2 regions of the Rhizobium sp. PK7-22 genome follow, and region 1 is predicted to be linked to the other one. Evidence: riboswitches for the same ligand, from Rfam matches in the RefSeq annotation. Region 1 holds a riboswitch; the other holds the start of a gene.

Evidence for each region. Region 1 has a riboswitch for cobalamin ahead of M1E10_RS23790 (DUF1636 family protein). Riboswitches for the same ligand answer to the same signal wherever they lie in the genome.
Region 2: another riboswitch for cobalamin. It lies ahead of M1E10_RS06180 (TroA family protein); the one in region 1 lies ahead of M1E10_RS23790 (DUF1636 family protein).

The regions. Positions count from the first base shown of each region.
Region 1 is NZ_CP096514.1:3,886,877-3,897,986, forward strand. Features, by position in the region: gene M1E10_RS23755 (P1 family peptidase) at 1-32, shown strand, start outside; gene cobD (threonine-phosphate decarboxylase) at 22-1,044, opposite strand; gene cbiB (cobalamin biosynthesis protein CobD/CbiB) at 1,043-2,011, shown strand; gene M1E10_RS23770 (cobyric acid synthase) at 1,995-3,452, opposite strand; gene cobO (cob(I)yrinic acid a,c-diamide adenosyltransferase) at 3,456-4,025, opposite strand; gene M1E10_RS23780 (CbtA family protein) at 4,067-4,822, opposite strand; gene M1E10_RS23785 (CbtB domain-containing protein) at 4,834-5,010, opposite strand; cobalamin riboswitch at 5,047-5,238, opposite strand; cobalamin riboswitch at 5,298-5,504, shown strand; gene M1E10_RS23790 (DUF1636 family protein) at 5,606-5,998, shown strand; gene cobW (CobW family protein) at 5,995-7,032, shown strand; gene cobN (cobaltochelatase subunit CobN) at 7,047-10,370, shown strand; gene cobG (4Fe-4S domain-containing protein) at 10,367-11,110, shown strand, end outside.
Region 2 is NZ_CP096514.1:285,161-296,270, forward strand. Features, by position in the region: gene M1E10_RS06170 (DUF2946 family protein) at 124-480, shown strand; partial or broken gene M1E10_RS06175 (PepSY-associated TM helix domain-containing protein) at 534-1,906, shown strand; cobalamin riboswitch at 2,098-2,323, shown strand; gene M1E10_RS06180 (TroA family protein) at 2,487-3,503, shown strand; gene M1E10_RS06185 (FecCD family ABC transporter permease) at 3,506-4,540, shown strand; gene M1E10_RS06190 (ABC transporter ATP-binding protein) at 4,537-5,301, shown strand; gene M1E10_RS06195 (DUF4167 domain-containing protein) at 5,447-6,181, opposite strand; gene prmC (HemK/PrmC family methyltransferase) at 6,486-7,355, opposite strand; gene prfA (peptide chain release factor 1) at 7,352-8,434, opposite strand; gene ptsP (phosphoenolpyruvate--protein phosphotransferase) at 8,464-10,731, opposite strand; gene M1E10_RS06215 (aspartate kinase) at 10,817-11,110, opposite strand, start outside.

The DNA.
Region 1 (11,110 bases):
GAGATCGTTTTTCCGCCATCTCTAAAGCCTGAGCGCCCTCAAAGCCGCTTCCAGACGCTCCCATTCGTGATCGCCCGGCAGGCCGAAACGCAGGAAGTTAGACCGTTCCTCGAAACTCCGGACCAGAATGCCGGCTTCCCCGAGCGCCGCATGGAGTGCCGCCGCCCGCTCGTGGCGGACATAGCGAAAAAGCGAAGTACCGCCGACGACGGGGATGGCACATTCTTCCAGGAGCGAGTCGAGGCGTGCCGCCTTGAGCTTCAGCGTCTGTTGCATGGCCTGCCGCCAGTCCCGGTCCGCCAGCGCCTCCAGCGCGACATGCAGCGCCGGGCCTGAGACGGACCACGGCCCCAGCTGTCCCTCCAGTCGCGCCGCCACATCCGCCGAGGCAATGGCAAAACCCAGCCGGACGCCCGCCATGCCGTAGAACTTGCCGAAGGAACGCAGCACGAGGAGGTCACCGTCGCCCACGGCATCCGCCACGCTTTCGGTCTCCGAGACATCCTGAAAGGCCTCGTCGACGACCAGCAGGCCACCCTTCGAGCGCATGTGCGCGGCGAGCGCGAGCAGGTCGCCGCGGGCGGTCGTGCGTCCCGTCGGATTGTTCGGATTGACGACGACAGCGAGGGCGGCATCGCCCAGGCTGGCGAAATCTTCGGTCTCCGTCACCGAATAGCCGGCCAGCCGGGCCGCACGGGCGTGCTCCGCATAGGTCGGCGACAGGACGGCGGCATGGGCTCGGACTTGCGGCAGCGCCGCAATCATCGGCAGAAGGATCTGCGTGCCGGGCGCTGCAACGACATGCGCCGCCGAGGGCGCGGCGTAAGCCTGCGCGGCCAGCACCTTCAGCCGCTCGGCAAGCGCTGGCTCGGGCAGGCGCGAGAAAGCATTGGCTGGCACGGCGGAATGCGGATACGAATAGGGATTGATGCCGGTGGAGAGATCGATCCACGGCTCGGGCGCCTGCGGGAACTGCAGCCGCGCCCGTGCCAGATTGCCTCCATGCTGGATTGTCCCGTCAGCTCCAGATGCCATACCCTGCATGTACCTCCTGCTCGCCTTCCTTGCCCTGCTGACCGAACGGCTGATCGGCTATCCGCAATGGCTATACCGCCTGATCGGCCATCCCGTCACCTGGATCGGCCGGCTGATCTCCGGTCTCGACAGCAACTGGAATCGCGAGAGCCAGACCTTTGGGCGCCGCAAGGCCTGGGGCATTGCAGCACTCGTCGTCCTCATCGGCGTGACCGTCGCCATCTCGTTTATCCTCGAGCGTCTTCTTGCCGGAAGCCAGTTCGGCTTCGTTCTGCTGGTGCTCATCGCGGCCATGCTGCCGGCGCAGAAGAGCCTGGAAAGCCACGTCGAGGCGGTCGCCACAGCACTGGAGACCGGAGGCATCGAGGCCGGCCGCAAGGCGGTCTCGATGATCGTCGGCCGCGATCCGGAGCAACTGGACCAGGCGGGCGTCTGCCGGGCGGCGGTCGAAAGCCTGGCGGAGAATTTTTCCGACGGCATCGTCGCGCCCGCCTTCTGGCTGGGAGTGGCCGGCCTTGGCGGTGGCGCCGCCTACAAGGCCGCCAATACCGCCGACAGCATGATCGGCCACCGCTCTGCCCGCCACGAGGCCTTCGGCTGGGCGGCCGCCCGCTTCGACGACCTGATCAACCTGCCGGCCTCGCGCCTGAGCGGTGGCCTGTTCGTGGCGGCCGCCTGCCTTCTTCCCGGCGCCTCGCCTAAGGCTGCCGTGGCCGCCATCCGGCGCGATGCGCAGCATCACCGGTCGCCAAACGCCGGCTGGCCTGAAGCCGCCATGGCGGGTGCGCTCGGCATCGCGCTCGCCGGTCCGCGCAGCTACGGCGGAGAGATGATAGAGGCACAGTTCATGGGGTCGGGTGGCCGCGCCGAGCTGACGGCTGCGGACATCCGCCGCGCGCTGACGCTGGCGCGCATCGCCGACGCCCTGCTGATCGGCCTCTTCGGCCTGGGAGCGCTGGCTATCTGGCAAGTCTGAGCAATCCGTCGAGATCGAGGTGGCTCTCCACATGCGCGGCCAGACGGTCGAGCACCGCATCCACATCCGCCTCGTAGTTCAGATCCGACGGCGCGCCGCCCAGCCTCTTCAGCCAGGCGCCGCGCTGGCGATCGTTGCCGAAGAGGCCGTGAAGATAGGTGCCGACCACCTGTCCGCTGTCCGAGATGGCGCCCTCCGCCGCGCCGGACACGGTCGCGAACGGACGGGCGCAATCGGGTCCGCCGGTGCGACCGATATGCATTTCATAGCCGCTGAGGGGCTCGCCGTCGAAGCTCTTGCCCGAGACGGCTTCCAGCCGCTTGTCGCCCGACAACACGGTGTCGACGTCGAGCAGTCCCAGTCCGGCAAACGTTCCCGGCTTTCCCTCGAGACCTTCGGGATCGGCAAGCGTTCGGCCCAACATCTGGTAGCCGCCACAGAGCCCGAGAACCCGTCCGCCGCGGCGCACATGCGCGGCGATGTCGACGTCGAGCCCGCTCGCCTTCAGCACCTGCAGGTCGGAGATCGTCGCCTTCGAGCCGACGAGCAGAACGAGGTCGCAATCGCCCGAGATGACCTCGCCGGAGCGCACCCGGATCAGGTCGACATCCGGCTCCGCGGCCAGCGGGTCGAGGTCGTCGAAATTGGAGATATGCGGCAGGATCGGCACCGCGATGCGCAGCCGGGCGCCGGCCTTGCGCTCGATCTTGTCGCTCAGCCCCAGCGCATCCTCCGCCGGCAGTCGCACCGCTTCCCGGAAGAAGGGCAGAAGCCCGATCGACTGCCAGCCGGTCAGCGCGGCGATGGCCCGCATGCCGTCGTCGAAGAGAGCGGGATCACCCCGGAAGCGATTGACAATGAAGCCGCGGATCATCGCCGCGTCTTCCGGATCGAGGACGAGTTTCGTGCCGGCGAGGCTGGCGATGACGCCGCCGCGATCGATATCGCCGATCAGCACCACCGGCACGTCGGCAGCGCGCGCAAAGCCCATGTTGGCGATGTCGTTCTGGCGCAGGTTGATCTCCGAGGCACTGCCCGCACCTTCCACCAGCACCAGATCCGCCTGCGCCTGGAGAAGCGAGAAGCTCTCCAGCACCCGCGGCATCAGCTGCGGCTTGAGGCCCTGGTATTCGGCGGCCCTGGCATTGCCGAAGACCCGCCCCTGCACTACCACCTGCGCGCCAACCTCGCTTTGCGGCTTCAGCAGCACCGGGTTCATGTGGACGCTGAGCGCCGCACCGGCGGCGCGGGCCTGCAGCGCCTGGGCCCGGCCGATCTCGCCGCCATCGGCGGTCACCGCGGCATTGTTCGACATGTTCTGCGGCTTGAACGGCAGGACCTTCAGGCCGCGCAGGGTGAAGGCGCGCGCCAGGGCGGCGACGACAAGCGACTTGCCGACGTCCGATCCCGTGCCCTGGAACATGAGGGACCGGGCTGCCATGATCTAGAACTCGATGCCGGACTGGGCCTTCACGCCGGCCTTGAAGTGGTGCTTCACCAGCGTCATTTCGGTCACCAGGTCGGCGGCGTCGATGAGGGCCGGCTTCGCGTTGCGGCCGGTGACGACCACATGCAGATCCGGCCGGCGGGCCTGCAACTTGGCGACGACCTTGTCGAGGTCGAGATATTCGTAGCGGAGCGCGATATTCAGTTCGTCGAGGACGACGAGGGCGATCGTCTCGTCCGCCATCAGCTCGAGCGCCTTCTCCCAGGCCCGCTCGGCGGCAGCGACATCGCGCTTCAGATCCTGGGTTTCCCAGGTGAAGCCTTCGCCCATCGTGTGCCAGACGACGCGATCGCCGAAGACGGCCAGCGCCGGCTGCTCGCCGGTGGACCAGCCGCCCTTGATAAACTGCACGATGCCGACGCGGCGATTGGTGCCGAGCATGCGCAGCGCCAGCCCGAAGGCTGCCGTCGACTTGCCCTTGCCGGAACCGGTATGGACCATGAGAAGACCCTTTTCCGCGGTCTTCTCGGCCACTTCCGCGTCCTGCACCGCCTTGCGGTTGGCCATCTTGGCGCGATGCCGTTCCTCGGCTGTGTCGGTGATGTCCCTCAACGGACAGGCTCTGCAGTGCCGGCCGAATAGACCTCTTCGCCGCTGCGAAGCCGTGTCCGGACCAGACCGGAGACCGCGCCGAGCAGCGCCCAGAAGACGAGGCTTGTCGCCAGCACCGCCGCCACGAAGCGGGCGTGCAGTTCCGCCGGCACCGCCGTCTCGTGGCTAACCGGATGCGGCGCGCCGAGAATATGCGGCAGCACGAGCAGGACGATGGCAACAACGGCCAGCACAGGCGTGCGGGTATAGGCGAGGAGTCCGAGGCCGACGGCCGTGCAACCGGCGGTCGCGACCCACCACAGCTGCCGCGCGCCGAGTTCGGCAGCCGGCATGCCGGGAAGCTCCGGCGGCAGGCCAAGTCCGGGGGCAAGGCTGAAGGCGAGGAAGCCGGCAAGGCCGAACATCAGGCCGCCGCGCCAGTCCTTCAGACCGCCCAGCGCTTCGGCGGCGGTCACGAGAAGGAGCGCAAAGCCGATCCCGGCCAGCATGTTGGCGGCAGCGGTATAGAGGAAGCGCTCGGCGCCGTCGGCCGGCATCCAGGCTTCCGCATCGTGGTGATGATCCGCGGGCGCCGCCGCGTCATGGGAATGGGCCTGGTCGTGCGAATGACCCGCTTCGGCGCCGGCACCTTCGAAGGTTTCAGCCTGGACAATCAGCGGGACGGTGGCGAAGCTCTGCATCACGGTGAGCACGAGCCCGGACAACAGGCCCGCGATCACCGCCGCGAGGACGATGTTGCGAAACAAGGACATGTCAGAAATCCTCAGTGGCAGGGAAACGCGAGCGAATGGCGCGAGTCATGCGCCGCGTTGTGCACGACGTCCATCTGGGAGAAGCCGACAAAGCCGACGAAGAAGAGGCCGAGCATCGCCGTCATGCCGAGGGGGATGATCCTGGAGGTGGAAGCGCCGATTGCGCCGGCTGCGGTCTTGGTCGTCATAGCTGTATCCTTTCGTCCTCCACCCGAGGACATTCGATCTTCACAAGGCCACCGGCAGGTCTCCTGGCTCGCAGATCAGACGCTCTCTCCCGCCTTCCCGGATCGCTCCAGTGGCATGATGGGATCAAGCTCTCCGCTTACAGTTGCGGGGGCAGCCGCGGATTTGACGAACCCGTCTCACCGCATTCCCTCTGGTCCCTCTCGGGCACCGATGACAAGGGCACTATAACTCAAATGAACCGAGCGGCAATCGCCTTTGCGACGCATTGACACGAACGGGCGACCGGGCTTACTGAAAGCCTGACGGTTCTTTTCCGGCAACGGAGAGGACGAAAAGGGAATGCGGTGCGATCCGGTAACGGATCAATGCCGCGGCTGCCCCCGCAACTGTAAGCGGAGAGCTTCTGCCAATAAGCCACTGGGGTGATCCCGGGAAGGTGGGCAGCAAGCGACGACCCGCGAGCCAGGAGACCTGCCGTCGCCATGTCTATGCTTTTCCGGGCGGGGTGCTCCGGAGGAAGCCCTTGATCACCAAGGCGAGACTGCCAGCGGCAGTCCGTCGCGCGCCCCATATCGATCGAGCTGGAACGCGGCCTTGAGTGACGAAGCCATCAGAGACACCGACGTCACGATCTTCGTGTGCACGAACTGCCGCTGCGCGTCTAACTCGGAACTGCGCCCCGGCGTGGCGCTGATCGAGGCCTTGCGCGACGCGACCGCCGATCTGCCGCTCGCCGTCAAGCCCGTCACCTGCCTTGCCAACTGCCAGAAGAGCCCGAGTGCTGCCTTTTCCCACCGCAGCGGCTGGTCCTATGTCTTCGGCCATCTCTCGCTGGAGAACGTGCCCGACATCGTCACCGGCGCCATGATGCTGGCCGATGACGAGCGCGGCTTCCTGCCCCTGCGCGGACGTCCGACCTGCCTTCGCGGCAACGGCATGTCCGCCCGCATTCCCCCCTTCAACCACCACGAGGACATGCCCACATGAGCGTCACCTTCGACCGTATCCCCTGCACCGTCGTCACAGGCTTCCTGGGCGCCGGCAAGACGACGCTGATCCGCAACCTCATCGAAAAGCTCGACGGCAAGCGGCTGGCGATCATCGTCAACGAGTTCGGCGATGTCGGCATCGATGGCGAGGTCCTGAAGGGCTGCGGCATCGAGAGCTGCCCGGACGACAACATCATCGAGCTCGCCAACGGCTGCATCTGCTGCACCGTCGCCGACGACTTCGTGCCCGCGATCGACCAGATCCTGGCACGCGAGCCGCGGGTCGACCACATCCTCATCGAGACCTCCGGTCTGGCGCTGCCCAAGCCCCTCGTGCAGGCCTTCCAGTGGCCGGCCGTCAAGGCGCGGGTGACCGTCGATGCCGTCATTGCCGTCGTCGATGGCCTCGCGCTTGCCGAAGGCAGGGTGGCCCATGACCATGCCGCCCTGGAGGAACAGCGCCTGTCCGACGACAGCATCGACCATGACGATCCGGTCGAGGAAGTCTTCGACGACCAGATCGCCTGCGCCGACATGATCGTGCTGACCAAGACCGACCTCATCGACGCCGACGGCCTGGCGCTGGCCAGGGAGCGGATTGCCGCCCATCTGCCGCGGGCGGTGAAGATCATCGCGGCGGCGAACGGCCAGGTCGACCCGGCCGTGCTGATCGGCCTCGGCCTTGCGGTCGAAGACGACATCGAGAACCGCAAGACCCATCACGACGACGAGCTCGATCACGACCACGACGATTTCGACAGCTTCGTCATCGACCTGCCCGCCGTCGACAATGCCGACGAACTGGCGCAGCGGATTTCCGCAACGGCCGAGGCCGAGAACGTGCTGCGCATCAAGGGCTTCGTGGACGTCGCGAACAAGCCGATGCGCCTGCAGGTCCAGGCGGTAGGCTCACGCGTCAACCATTACTTCGACCGTGCCTGGGAGCCCGGCGAAACCCGCCAGAGCCGCCTCGTCGTCATCGGCGAAAAAGGGCTTGATCGCGACGCGATAGAAAGGATGCTGGCCGCTTAGGCTCTGCAACGGACATGCATATTCTGGCCACCACATCGTCATCTCTCGACGACCTCATCGAGCCGGTCGACCTGAACCAGGCCCCGGCTGATGTGGTGGTTTTGTCGTTTTCCGGCAGCGACCTGAACGGCATCGCCGCTGGCTGGCCGACCGACGGCGGCCTCTCGCTGGCGACAGCCAATCTCAGCGACCTGCGGCATCCGATGTCGGTGGACCTCTGGCTGGAGAAGACCGCCTCCCAGGCGAAGCTGATCCTGGTGCGGATCCTGGGCGGTTACGACCGCTGGCAGTACGGCACGGAAGAACTGGCACGGATGGCACGCGCCAAGGGGACCAGGCTCGTCATGCTGCCCGGCGAATGCAGCGTCCGGGACGATCGCCTTGCCGCGGCCTCGACGGTCGACGAGTCGGAACTGCTGGCAATTCTGACCTGCCTGCGCGAAGGCGGGCCGCAGAACATGCGACTGCTGGCCTCCGGTCTGGCCGCCGTCGCGCGCGGCGAACAGCTGGAGCTGGAACCGGCGCAGGTCATGCCCAAGGCCGGCTTCTATGAGCCCGGGACAGGTCCCGTTGCGCTCGAGCACCTGCTTGCCTCCTTCCCGGCCGAGGCGCCGAGGCTGCCGATCCTCTTCTACCGCTCCATGCTGCTGGCCAATGACGCAGCCCCCATCGACGCGCTCTTCGAAGCGCTCGCCCGTCGCGGCTACGCCCCGGTGCCGATCTTCGTCGGCAGCCTGAAGGACGAACACAGTCTGGCATTCGTCGAGCAGGCGCTCGCCGATCTCTCTCCCGCCGCGATCCTTGCAACGACGGCCTTCGCCGCCGGTGCCGATGCGGACGGCGAAACCCTCTTCGATCGCGCCGGCGTCACTGTCTTCCAGGTGGTCATCGCGACGACGCAGCGCGATGCCTGGCGGCAGAACCGCCGCGGCCTCGGCCCCTCCGACCTCGCCATGCATGTCGTGCTGCCGGAACTTGACGGTCGGCTGCTGGCCGGCCCGATCTCCTTCAAGCAGGGCAGCACCGCATCCAGCCTCGTCAACCAGCCGGAACCGGACCGGGTCGAGCAGGTCGCCGAGCGCATCACGCGCTTCCTGCACATGAGGGCAACGCCCCGGGCCGAGCGCAAGGTTGTCATCCTGCTGCCGGACTATCCGAATGCGCCGGGCCGCACCGGTTATGCCGTCGGCCTCGACGTGCCGCAGAGCGTCCTCGGCATGCTGAAAGCGCTTTCGACAGCCGGCTATGCAGTGGATGATATTCCCTCGACGCCGCGCGCGCTTCTCGATCTCTTGACCGAACGGCAGGCGGCGCTGCCTGTCGCTGCTTATCGTGCCTTCTTCCAGAACCTGCCCGAAGCCTCACGCGCCGCCGCCACCGCCGCATGGGGCGCGGCCGAGGACGATCCGGAGGTCGAAGGCGAAGCATTCCGCTTCCGGGCCGCCCGCTTCGGCAACATCACCGTGGCGCTGGCACCGGATCGCGGCCGCGGTGGCGACCGACGCGCCGACTACCACGATCCCGACCTGCCGCCGCGCCATGCGCTGCTGGCCTTCGGCGCCTGGATGCAAGACACGATCGAGGCCCATGCCATCGTGCATGTCGGCGCCCATGGCACGCTGGAGTGGCTGCCGGGCAAGACCGCTGCGCTCTCGCGTGAATGCTTCCCGGAAATCGTCCTCGGCGGCCTGCCCGTCATCTATCCCTTCATCGTCTCCAACCCGGGCGAGGCCGCCGTCGCCAAGCGGCGCATTGCGGCCCTCACCATCGGCCACCTTCCCCCAGTTTTGGCTGGCGCCGGACTGTCGGAAAGCCAGACACGGCTCGAGCTGTTGGTCGACGAATATGCACAGGCCGACGGACTGGATCGGCGGCGTCGCGACCGGCTGGCCAAGCTGATCGTCGACACCGCCCATGAGCTAGGGCTCGCCGACGAAGCCGGCGTCTCGCGCGACGACGACCCGGATACGGCGCTGACCCGCATCGACGCCTTTCTCTGCGACCTGAAGGACTTTTCGATCAAGGACGGCCAGCATGTCTATGGCGTGGTGGCCGTCAACGACGACGACCCGGCGCGGATGGCCTGCGCGGAGGCCGAACGCGACGCACTGCTCGGCGCCCTCGACGGACGCCATGTCCGTCCCGGCCCCTCCGGAGCACCGGCCCGCGGTCGCCTGGACGTCATGCCGACCGGCCGCAATCTCTTTGCCAGCGATCCGCGCACGCTGCCGACGCCGACCGCCTTCGAGCTGGGCCGCAAGGCGGCCGATGAGGTGCTGCGCCGATACCTGCAGGACCACGGCGACTGGCCGACAAGTCTCGTCTTCGATCTTTGGGGCAGCGCCTCGCTGCGCAGCGGCGGCGAGGAAGTGGCACAGGTTCTGGCGCTGATGGGCGCCCGCCCCGTCCATGATCCGATGACCGGGCGCGTCACCGGCATCGAGGTCCTGCCGCCGGCATCGCTCGGTCGTCCGCGCATCGACGTGACGCTGCGCATCTCCGGCCTGTTCCGCGACATGTTCCCCGCGCTGATCGCGCTGCTGGATGCCGCCACCCGCGCCATTGCCGTCCGTGACGAGGCTCCGGGCGACAATCCGCTCGCCGAAGAGGCGAAGGAGCGGGGCAGCATCCCCTCGCGCATCTTCGGATCGGCACCCGGCACCTATGGCGCCGGCATCGAGGACCAGCTGGCCGACGGCAGCTGGGATGAGCGCGAAGAGCTCGGCCGCATCTATCTCGACGCCACCAGCCATTCCTTTTCCGGCGCGCAAGGCGATGCCGCCGAGGCCCGCGGACAGTTTGCGGAGCGCATCCGGGCGGCGGATCTGCTCGTTCACACGGGCGACGACCCGGGCCGCGATCTGCTCGACGGATCGGCAGACGTCGCCTTCATCGGCGGTTTCTCCGCCGCCGTCGCGGCTCTCGGCGGCAAGGCAGATGTCATCGCGCTCGACACCACCGACCCGAACAACCCGAGAGCCCGCTCGATCTCAGAAGCCATCACCCGGGTGGTGCGGGCGCGCGCCGTCAACCCGCGCTTCATTGCCGGCCAGATGCGCCACGGGCCACGGGGTGCTGCCGAACTGGTGGAGACGGTCGACCGGCTGATCGGCTTTGCCGAGACCACGCACGCCATTCCGCATGCGCTGATCGAGGCGACCTACGAGGCCTATGTGGTGGACGAGGTTGTCCGCGACTTCCTGCTCGCAGAGAACCCGGAAGGCGCACGCTACATGGGCGAACGTTTCCGCTCCGCCCTTCGCCGCGGCCTCTGGCATCCCCGCCGCAATGCCGTGGACCAGGAGCTGGAGATGCTGTTCGGGGAGAAGGCGGCATGACGGCGCTTTCGCTCGACACCGACATGCTCGACAGGCGCCGCGGCGCCTGCCCGGCCCTCTCCGCCCCGATGCAGACCGGCGACGGCTTGCTGGCGCGCATCGCACTGACGGGTGCGCTCCATCCCTCGCAGCTTGCGTCCCTCTGCCAGCTGGCGCGCCGCCACGGCAACGGCATCCTCGACATTTCCGCGCGCGGCAACCTGCAGGTTCGCGGTCTCACGGAATTCTCCGCGCCGCAGCTCGATGCCGATGTTCGCCTTCTTCAGCTGCCGTTGCGGGACGGTCTGGCGGTGGAAGTGCCGCCGCTGGCTGGACTGGATGCCGACGAAACCACCGATCCCCGCCCCCTGGCCGCAGCGATCCTTGAGGGCGCCGCCGAGATCCAGGGCCTGGCGCCGAAGATGAGCGTCGTCGTCGACGGCGGCGGGCGCCTGCGCCTATCGGATCTGCTCGCCGACGTCCGCCTGGTGGCGGAACCGCACCACGATGGCATCGGCTGGAAGCTGCTGCTTGGCGGCACGGAAGACGCTGGCGGGGTCCATGGTATCTTCAGCGAGGCAGAGGCTACCGCGGCAACGCTCGCCCTGCTTCGCCAGATGGCGGCAACCGGCATGAAAGCGCGGGGTCGCGACCTGGCAGCCGGCCTGCCGCGCCATATGGCAGCGACGCAGCCTGTTTCGCCCTTTGGCCTGCACCCGCTGGCACCCGGTTTCGCAGCGGCCGGTGCCGGCCCCGCCTTC
Region 2 (11,110 bases), 320 kb from region 1:
CCCCAGATCAGCCCCAGAATCATCCCCATAATCAGCCAGGGTGACATTGCGGCAATCCTGTGCCATCCAGCCCTGATGAAGATGCTGCGCCGCGTGATCGGAGACCGGACTTCGGCCACTGCCATGGCAGTGCTCGCCGCCTATCTCCTGTTGCTGCAGGGCTTCGTCGGCGCCGTGACGCGAAGCGCCATGGCGGCCTCGGCCATGGATCCGCTGCACATCATCTGTGTCTCCGACGGCACGATGGCCGGCGACCTGCCATTCGGCGGCGACGGTTCCTCGAAGGGGGCAGCCGATTGCCCCTGCGCTTCGCTTTGCCGCCTGACCGCAACGACGCCGGTGGCGATCCTTCCCGGCACGGCCTTCCTCGGCCTGCGCAATGTCTACCAGCTCTACACCGCATCCTTCGCGGCTCCGCAGGATGTCGTCGTGGCGCTGCGGGGCTTGCTGCCGCAACCGCGCGCACCTCCCATCTCCTGACGTCAACCGGCCATCGGCCGGTCCCGCAATGATGACATCCCAGGAGACGACCTATGTCCGACATCACCCTCGGGCGGGAGAGCACCGGCGCTGCCGTGCGATCCCCATCCGACCTCTATCGCGCCGTCTGGCGCTGGCACTTCTACGCCGGCCTGCTGGTGCTGCCCTTCATGATCACGCTCGCCGTCACGGGCGCGCTCTATCTCTTCCGCGACGAACTCGACGCCGTCATTCATGCCGATCTGCTGCGGGTGGAGATCCGCCAGGACGCCGGCATGGCCTCGCCGGCGGCCATGGTCGCGGCAGCCACGGCAGCCTTTCCAGGCACCGCCCTGAAGTTCACCGATCCCGCCACGCCCGACGCCTCCGCCGAAATCACGGTGAACACGGCGGACCAGGGCAAGCTTGCCGTCTATGTCGATCCCTATGGCGGCCAGGTGCTGGGCTCCCTGCCGGACCGGGGCACGGTGATGTGGACCGTCCGCACTCTCCACAGCCTGAAATACTTCGGCACCGCCACCCGCTGGCTGATCGAGATCGCCGCCGGCTGGTCAATCCTGCTCGTCGGGACCGGCATCTACCTCTGGTGGCCAAGGAACCGGACCGGCGGCGTCCTCAGCGTCCGGGGCACGCCCAGACGCCGTGTCTTCTGGCGCGACATGCATGCGGTCACCGGCATCTTCGTCGGTGTCTTCATCGTGTTTCTCGCCGTCACCGGGATGCCCTGGTCGAGCGTCTGGGGCGCCAAGGTCAACGAGTGGGCGAACGGCAGCAACTTCGGTTATCCGGTCGGCGTGCGGGTGGCCGTTCCCATGTCGGACGAACATCTCGACCATGTCGCCAAGACCTCCTGGTCCATGGAGCAGGCACAGGTTCCGCAGTCGCCGGAACACCCGCAGGGCGCGGGGACCATCGGCCTCGATCAGGCGGTCCAGACCTTGGAGCGGCTGGGTCTGCATCCCGGCTATGCCGTCAACATCCCGACCACGCCGACCGGCGTCTTCACCGGCTCGGTCTATCCCGACGATCTTTCGCAGCAGCGTGTCGTGCATCTCGACCAGTATTCCGGCGAGCCTCTGATCGACATGAGCTTCAGGGAATACGGTCCGCTCGGCAAATGGCTGGAATGGGGCATCAACGTCCACATGGGCCAGGAATTCGGCCTCGCCAACCAGATCGTGCTCGCGATCGCCTGTGCCGCCATCGTTCTGCTCGCCGTCTCGGCCGGCGTCATGTGGTGGAAACGTCGACCCGCCGGGTCTCTCTCGGCGTCCCGCCCATGCCCTCCGACCGGCGGGTCTTCCGTGGCCTGTTGGCGATCCTGGTCATCGGCGGGTTGTTGTTTCCGCTGGTCGGCCTGTCGCTCATCGTCATGCTGACGCTTGACTGGGCTTATACGCACCTCAAGGGCAAGCGAACGACCTGAAGATCGAGGCTTCGGCGCACCCTCGGCGACGCGACCGGAGCCTCCTGTTCAGACAGCATCTGGACATGCCCAATTCTTGGCTATAAGTAATGTTATTACATATCGCTTTGGAGACGGCGCAATGACGAATTACTGCCTTCCTCGCCCAAACCCACACCGCTCCATCGGGCTTGACCATGAGGCCCGCTTCACGTTTAGCTGATTGCGATGGTTCCCCGACGGTGACTCGAAGGGGATTAATAGGGAACACGGTGAGGCCCGAAGAGGTGCCGAGACCGTGGCTGCCCCCGCAACTGTAAGCGGATTGCCACTCATCCTCGGGCGTCGCAAGGCGCCATGCCACTGGGTTTTCCCGGGAAGGCAGATGAAGGGCGGATATCCGTGAGCCAGGAGACCTGCCATCGAACACCACTCAGTCGGCCGGGCGGGGATGCCCGGCAAGGGAACAGATATGACCGACCTGCACCTTTGCCCCCAGGCACCACCCCTCCGTCTCGACCGGTTTTCCGCCCGCGGCCGCGCCGCCGATGCCGTCTGAACCGCGGCATTCGCCTCCTTTCCTCCTGATCGAGATGATTTCATGCACAAGCTTGTTGCCAGCCTCACGCTTTCGCTCGGCCTTGCCGGCCTCGCCACGCCCTCTCTTGCAGCCACCGCCTACCCCTTGACGATTAGCAACTGCGGTCAGGAGGTCACCTTCGACAAACCGCCTTCGCGGGTGGTCTCGATCGGTCAGGGAATGACCGAAATCCTCTTCTCCCTCGGTCTTGCCGACAAGCTCGTCGGCACCGCCGTCTGGGTCGGTCCGGTGCTGCCGCAATACGCCGAGGTCAATCGCGGCATCGAGCGGCTGGCCGACAATGATCCGAGCTTTGAATCCGTCGTCGGGCAGGAGCCGGATCTGGTCACGGCCGAATTTGAATGGCACGTCGGCGCGCAGGGCTCCGTCGGCAAGCGCGAGCAGTTTGCGCAACTGGGCATCGACACCTATGTCGCGCCGGCCGACTGCGTCGCCAAGGTTAATACCAACGGTGGCGACGGCGTTCGCGGGCAGCTCTTCACCATGGACCTGGTCTACCAGCAGATTGCCGAGCTCGCCGAGATCTTCGACGTGACGGAACGCGGCGACGCCCTGATCGCCGATCTGAAACAGCGGGAAACGGCAGCGATCGCCTCCGTTGCCGGCGCATCCGGCAAGAACCTGCCCGTCGTCTTCTGGTTCTCCAGCAAGGAAGTCGACGGCGACGCCTTCATCGCCGGCAGGAACGGAGCGCCCGCTTACATCCTCAAGACGCTTGGTGCCCGCAATGTCGTCGACACCGAGGAAGAATGGCCGCTCGTCGGCTGGGAGACGATCGCTGACGCCGATCCTTCCGTGATCGTCATCGCCACCATGGATCGTCGCCGCTATGCCGCCGACAATCCGGAGGTGAAGATCGACTTCCTGGAGAACGATCCGGTCACGCAGGAGCTGGACGCCGTCAGGAACAGGCGCTTCGTCATGATGGACGCGCAGTCGATGAACCCGACGATCCGCACGGTCGACGGCATCGAGCTCCTGGCGGACGGCATCAAGACCTTCGGTCTTGCACGGTGAGCCTGGCTTTTCCCGCGCGTTCGCCACGGTGGTCGCTTTTCGCGCTTGCCGCGGTCGGCCTTCTGCTTCTCGCCCTGATGGTGAGCCTCGCCGTCTCAATCGGCGAGATCGCCATCCCGCTCGCCACGACCGCAAAGGCCGTCGCCAACCGGCTTTTTGACGCTGGCTTCGAACTCAGCCGCATCCACCAGGGGATCGTCTGGGACTATCGCTTCAGCCGCGCGCTGGTCGCCGCCAGCGCCGGCGCCTCGCTGGCGCTCTGCGGCGCGGTGCTGCAGGCGCTGCTGCGCAATCCGCTCGCGGAACCCTATGTGCTCGGCATCTCCGCCGGCGCATCCACCGGCGCCGTCTGCGTCACCATCCTCGGGTTGGGCTCAGGCGTGCTCAGCCTCTCCGGCGGCGCCTTTATCGGTGCGGCCATCGCCTTCCTCCTGGTCGGCATCCTGGCGGCGGGCGTCGGCGGCACTAGCGAGCGCGTCATTCTCTGCGGCGTCGCCGGATCGCAGCTCTTCAGTGCACTGACCTCCTATATTGTCACCACCTCCGCCAATGCCGAACAGGCGCGCGGCGTCCTGTTCTGGCTGCTCGGATCACTGAGCGGCGTGCGCTGGCCGGACGTCTATCTATCGGCTCCCGTCGCGCTCATCGGCCTTCTGGTGTGCCTCGCGCATGTGCGGGCGCTGGATGCCTTTGCCTTCGGCACCGATGCCGCCGCCGCCCTCGGCGTCTCCGTCCGGCGGGTGCAGGTCGTGCTGCTCGGCACCACCGCCGCCATGACGGCCTGCGTCGTCAGCATGGTCGGGTCGATCGGCTTCGTCGGCCTCGTCGTTCCCCATGCCGCCCGTTTCCTGATCGGGCCGGGCCATGCGCGCCTGCTGCCGGTCGCCGCCCTTTTCGGTGCCATCTTCATGGTCGCCGCCGATATCATGTCACGCATCATCATCCCCCAGCAGATCCTGCCGATCGGCGTCGTCACGGCGCTCTTCGGCGCTCCGGCCTTCGCGCTGATCCTCTACCGGGCGAGGAAGACAGCATGAGCATTACCCTTGATGACGTGAGCTTTGCCGCCGGCGACACCCTCATCGTCGACGGCGTCAGCCTTCATGCGGAAAAGGGCAAGGTGCTCGGCCTGCTCGGACCCAACGGATCCGGGAAATCCAGCATGCTGCGGCTGATCTGTCGCTTACGAAAGATCAAAAGCGGCGTCATCCGTCTGGGAGACGACGATCTCTCGTCAATTGCCCGCGGTTCGCTCGCCCGGCGCATCGCGCTGGTCGAACAGCAGTCGGAGACGGACACGCAGATGACGGTGCGCAACGTGGTCCAGCTCGGCCGCACCCCGCACCGCGGTTTTCTCACCCCCTGGACGACGCAGGACGAGGCGGCCGTCACGCAGGCACTCCAACGGGTCGACATGCAGGAGCGCGCCGGCCGGCTCTGGCAGACACTTTCCGGCGGCGAGCGGCAGCGTGTCCATCTTGCCCGGGCACTCGCCCAGGAGCCGGACGAATTGATCCTGGACGAGCCGACCAATCACCTTGATATCCAGCACCAGCTCGAGATCCTCTCGCTGGTCTCCAAGCTCGGCATCACCTGCATCGTCGCATTGCATGACCTCAATCTCGCGGCCATGTTCTGCGACAGGCTAGCGGTGCTGCAGGAAGGCCGTGTCGTCGCAGTCGGGACATTGGAGGCGGTGCTGACTGAGAACCTGCTGCAAACCGTCTTCGGCGTCCGCGCCCATGTGGAGAAATCGCCGGTGCATGGCCGCTGCAATATACAGTACCGCATGGGCTGAACTGTATCGGGCAGGTGGCATCCCGCCCCGAAAGGGAGCGGCCCGAATGTGATCGCCCCGTTTCACCTCGCCCACACTCCCCGGAAAAGAAAAACTCCGGCCTTTCGACCGGAGTTCTCGTTCAAATCACAGCTTTTGGGCTGGCTTACTCGCTGGCGACGTCCGCCATGGCAGGCTGGCCATCGTCGGCGCCGCCTTCGGAAGGTGCGTCACCTTCGCCGCGACGGGTCCGGCGCGGCCGGTTGCCGGCATTGCGGCGGCGCGGCTGACGCGCTTCGCCCGTTCCTTCTTCGGCTGCAACTTCGGCCGGCGTGCCTTCGATTACAGGCTGCGGGCCTGAACCATCGACCACTGGTGCCTCGACTGCGGCGGCGACAGGCGCCTGCTCACGGCGTGGTTCGCGGCGCGGCTGCTGCTCCCGGCGAGGCTGCGGCGGCTGTTGCTGCGGCTGCGGCTGCTGCTGGGGTTCGTGGGGATACTGCGACCGGCCGTTGCCGTCGTCGTCCATATCGTTGTTGTCGTTGTCGTCGCCGTCCTGGCCGTCGCGATCCTGGTAGTCACCGCGCTCGTCGCGCTGGGACCGTTCCTGCATCTGCGCCTGGGCAGTGGCGATGATCCGATTGTAGTGCTCGGCGTGCTGCAGGTAGTTTTCCGCCATGACCCGATCGCCGGCACTGTGGGAATCGCGGGCAAGTGTCGAGTATTTCTCGGCAATGTGCTGAGCCGTACCACGGATTTTCACGTCTGGGCCGGAGCTGTCGTAAGTGCGGGTAAGCGGGTTGCCGCCCTTGCGGTTGAAGTTGTTGTTGTTGCCGCCGCCGCTGTTGTTGCTGGAGCCGCCGCGCCCTCGACCGCGCTTGTTCTGCTGTCCTGGCCTCATAGATCGTTCACCTGAATTTTCTGTTTTCCGCTGATAAGGGACCACGCGGCCATGCTGGCTCATGCCAGACCAGGACTTCGCGCGCCACGGACAGGACGAAACAAGGTCGCCTGCCGCTTGTGAAAGTCAAATTAACTGATTCACGCACCAGGAAATATTCAACCTTCGAAACTCTGTAATAGAGCCGGTCTCAAGGTTGACTTAAACCCGAACGAATCTCCGTTCATTCCCAGCCGCCCAGTGCGTGGCCGCAAGCTATCGCGCTTCCCAAGTAAATCCAAGCCTTTTCTTTCGCCGTGCAAAATCAGGGACCTGGCTTTTCGGGAGCAAAGATGAGGACGCGGTCGTTATCCCCATAGTCGCGGACCGCCTGCCGGAGCACGAAGCCCGCGGCAATGAAGATTTCCGTGACGCTGTCCTTCTGGTCGAAGCCGATCTCGACGCCGAGAATGCCGTCGGCCTGGAGCGCCGCACCGGCGCCGGCTGCAATCGCGCGGTAGGCATCAAGCCCGTCAGGTCCGCCGTCGAGAGCCCTGGGGGGATCGAAATCCCGCACCTCCGGCTCCAGCGCTGGAATGACATCTGCCCTGATATAGGGCGGGTTTGACACGATTATGTCGAACCGTCCGGGGATGTCCGCAAACCAGTCGCTGCGCACTGCCTGAAACCTGTCGCCGAGCCCCAGCCGCTCCGCATTGTCGCGGGCCGTGCGCAGGGCGTCCTCGGAAACATCGGAGCCAACGCCCTGTGCGGCAGGGCACTCCTTCAGGAGAGCCAGCAGGATGGCACCCGTTCCGGTTCCCAAATCAAGCACGCGGGCCACGCCCTTGGCTGCGACAATCCGCCTCACATGCATCAGCACCGTCTCGACCAGCATTTCCGTGTCCGGCCGCGGCTCCAGCGTCTCCGCTGAAAGCCTGAGGGTCATGCCGTGGAAGTCCCGTTCCCCCAGGATCCGGTGCACCGGCTCGCGCTTCAGGCGTCGCGCGACCGCGTCCCCAATGACCGCGGCCTCCGCCGCCGTCAGCACCCGATCGCCGCCGGCAAACACCTGCGTACTGGTCAGCCCCATCAGGCCGCCGATCAGCAGACGTGCCTCGATTGCGGCATCCGGCAGGCCGGCTGCGGCAAACTTCGCCCGCGCGCCCGCCACGGCAGCCTCGAGCGACGTCACCCTCTCTTCTCGCCCAGTTGCGCCAGCTGCCCGGCCTGATAGTCGGAGATCAAGGCGTCCACCACCTCGTCGATCTCCCCCATCATCATCCGGTCGAGCTTGTAGAGCGTCAGGTTGATGCGGTGGTCCGTCACCCGTCCCTGCGGAAAGTTGTAGGTGCGGATGCGCTCGGAACGGTCGCCCGAACCCACCTGGCTCTTGCGGTCGGCAGAGCGCTCGCTGTCGACCTTCTGCCGCTCGATGTCGTAGAGTCGCGAGCGCAGCACCTGCATCGCCTTGGCACGGTTCTGGTGCTGCGATTTCTCTGAACTGGTGACCATCAGGCCGGTCGGCAGGTGGGTGATGCGTACCGCGGAATCGGTAGTGTTGACGTGCTGGCCGCCGGCGCCGGACGCGCGCATAGTGTCGATGCGGATGTCTTCGGGACGGATCTCGATGTCGATTTCCTCGGCCTCCGGCAGCACCGCCACCGTCGCGGCCGAGGTGTGGATGCGCCCCTGGGTTTCCGTATCCGGCACGCGCTGCACGCGATGGACGCCGGATTCGAACTTCAGCTTGGAGAACACGCCGCGCCCGCTGACGGTCGCGATGATTTCACGAAAGCCCCCGGCCTCTCCCTCGCTGGCCGACAGCACCTCGACCTTCCAGCCCTTGGCCGCCGCGTAGCGCTCGTACATGCGAAACAGGTCGCCGGCAAAGAGCGCGGCCTCGTTGCCGCCGGTGCCGGCGCGGATTTCCAGGATCGCGCTCTTCTCGTCGGCGGCGTCCTTGGGCAGGAGCAGGACCTGCATGTCCTTCTCCAGCGCCTCGACCCGCTCCTCCGCCTCCGGCAGCTCCATCTCCGCCAGCTCGCGCATCTCCCGGTCGGTCGCTCGGTCGTTGAGCAGCGCCCGCAGATCCGTCACCTCGGCAGTCGCCTTCTCGTACTCGCGGATCTTGCCCACGACCGGCTGCAGTTCCGAATACTCCGAGGCCAGCCGGACGTAGACGTCCGCCGCCGGACCTTCGGACATGCGCGCCTCGATTTCGCCGAAGCGCCGCTCCAGCTCGCGCATCTTGTCTACAGGAAGCTTCGCCACCCTGATGTCACTCCATTTTCTTGTTCTTCTTAGAGGGCTATACCGTGTTCTGACGCAAAGCGGGTCAGAAGCGTGCGGATCGGCTCCTGCGAGCGCTTGTCGTCGAGTGCCGCATGCAGTTCCTCCGCCAGTCTGTCGACGTCAAGCGACAGCAGCATCGCCTTGACCGGACCGATCGATGTCGGCGCCATCGACACGGCCCGGAAGCCGATCCCGAGCAGCGCCATGGCCGAGAGCGGCTTGCCGGCCATTTCGCCACAAAGCGTCAGCGCCGTCTGGTTGCGCTCCGCCGCCCGCACGATATCGCGCAGGATCCTGAGGAACGGCTTGCCCAGCATGTCGAACCGGTCGGAGACGCGGGCATTGCCACGGTCGGCGGCCATCGAGAACTGGAAGAGGTCGTTCGATCCCACCGAGACGAAGTCCACCTCCGCCATCAGCTCGTCGAGCTGCCACATCAGCGCCGGCACCTCCAGCATGGCGCCGAACTGCAGTCGGCGCGGCAGGCTGTGCCCGAATTTCGAAAGATGCTGCACCTCCTTCTGCAGGAGCTCGCGCACCGCATGGATCTCGGCCACCTCGGTCACCATCGGCAGCATCATTTTCAGCTCCGAATCGGCGGAAGCCCGCAGCAGCGCCCTAAGCTGCGTGCGCAACAGCCCGGGCCGGTCGAGCGACAGGCGGATCGCCCGCCAGCCGAGCGCCGGGTTCTCTTCCTCGTGGTTCCTGAAGTAGGACACCACCTTGTCGCCACCGATGTCGAGCGTCCGGAATGTCACCGGCAGCCCGCCGGCCTGGCGGATGACATTGCGGTAGAAGGCCTCCTGCTCCTCGAGCTTCGGCATCGTCGAGGCGATCATGAACTGCAGTTCGGTGCGAAACAGCCCGATACCGTCGGCGCCCGATTCAGCCAGCTGCGGCAGGTCCACCATCAGTCCGGCGTTCATCATCAGGCTGATGCGCTTGCCGTCCTTGGTCAGCGGTTCGACGTCGCGCAGCGCCCGGAACTGCTCCTGCCGGCGCGCCCTCAGCCGCACCTTCTCCTCATAGGCCTTCTGCAGGTCCGCCATCGGCCGCAGATGCAGCTGCCCGTCGTCGCCGTCGATGATGACTGTGTCGCCGTTCTCGGCCAGCGCCACGGCGCCCGCCGCCTGGCCGACCACCGGAATCCCCATGGCACGTGCCACGATGACCACATGGCTGGTGACGGCGCCGTCCTCCAGCACCAGGCCGCGCAGGTGATCGCGGGGATAGTCGAGAAGCTCGGCCGCCCCCATCGCCCGGGCGAAGATGATCGCGTCCGTCGGCAGTCCCTCGCCCATGGCGCGCCCGCTGTATCCGGTCAGCTGCCGCAAAAGCCGGTTGGCGAGGTCGTCGAAATCATGCATGCGTTCGCGCAGGTAAGGGTCGGTCAACCGCATCATCCGCGCCTTGGTGTCGCTCTGCACTTTCTCGACCGCCGCTTCCGCCGTCAGACCGTTGTGGATCACCTCTTCCATGCGCCGGACCCAGCCTTGGTCGTGGGCAAACATCCGGAAGGTCTCCAGCACCTCGCGGTGCTCCCCCTCCGTTGCCACGTCGCGCCGGGACAGCATGTCGTCGATCGAGATGCGCAGCGATCCCAGTGCCTCGGCCAGTCGCCGCACCTCGCTGTCGGCATCCTCGTTGAGCAGATTGGTCACCACCACGCGCGGCTCGTGCAGCACCACGTGGCCTAGCCCGATACCCTCACTGTAACCGTCGCCCGCGATGGTGATGGCGCGCGTCAGGTCGAGCTCGAGCCCCGGCTTGGTGATCTTCTTCAGTTCCCCGGTCGCAATCATCTCGGCGATCACCATGGCGGTGGTTTCCAGCGCCTCGACCTCGTCTTCCCGATAGGTCCGGCTGGTCTTGTTCTGGACGACGAGCACGCCCAAAGTGCGGCCGGCCCTCAGGATCGGCACACCGAGGAAGGAATGATAGATTTCTTCGCCCGTTTCAGGCAGATAGCGGAATGCGGGGTGAGCCTGGGCGTCCGAAAGATTGAGCGATTGCGCCGAGGCCGCAATGGTGCCGACAAGTCCCTGCCCCATTTTCAGCTGTGACAGGTGGACGGCTTCCGGATTGAGACCTTCGGTGGCGTAGAGCTCCAGCACCCCGTCGGAGCGCAGCACGTAGACGGAGCAGACTTCCGCCACCATGTTGCTGGCGATCTGCCGCACGATGCGGTCGAGCCGCTCCTGCGGATCCAGCGGTTCCGCCATCAGTTCGCGCAGCCGGCGCAGCAGAACGCGCGGACCAGCCGACAGGTCTCTCATCGGCATAGATGCTCCCGAAAAAAGTCGATCCCACCCGACAGGCCCGCTGCGATACGACCGCGGGGCATGGCCTGTCGGCTCAAGATCAACTCTTATCGAGACCGTAGGCAGAATGCAAAGTCCGAACCGCGAGTTCGGAGTAGGCGCCGTCGATCAGGATCGAAATCTTGATTTCCGAGGTGGTGATCGCCTTGATGTTGATGCCTTTTTCAGCAAGTGCCTTGAACGCGAGCGCCGCAACGCCGGCGTGGCTGCGCATGCCGATGCCGATCACCGAGACCTTGCAGAGGCCTGATTCGTTCTGCGCCACGTCGAAGCCGATGGTCGCCTTGTTGTCGTCCAGCACCTTCAGCGCCTTCTGAACGTCGCCGGACGGCAC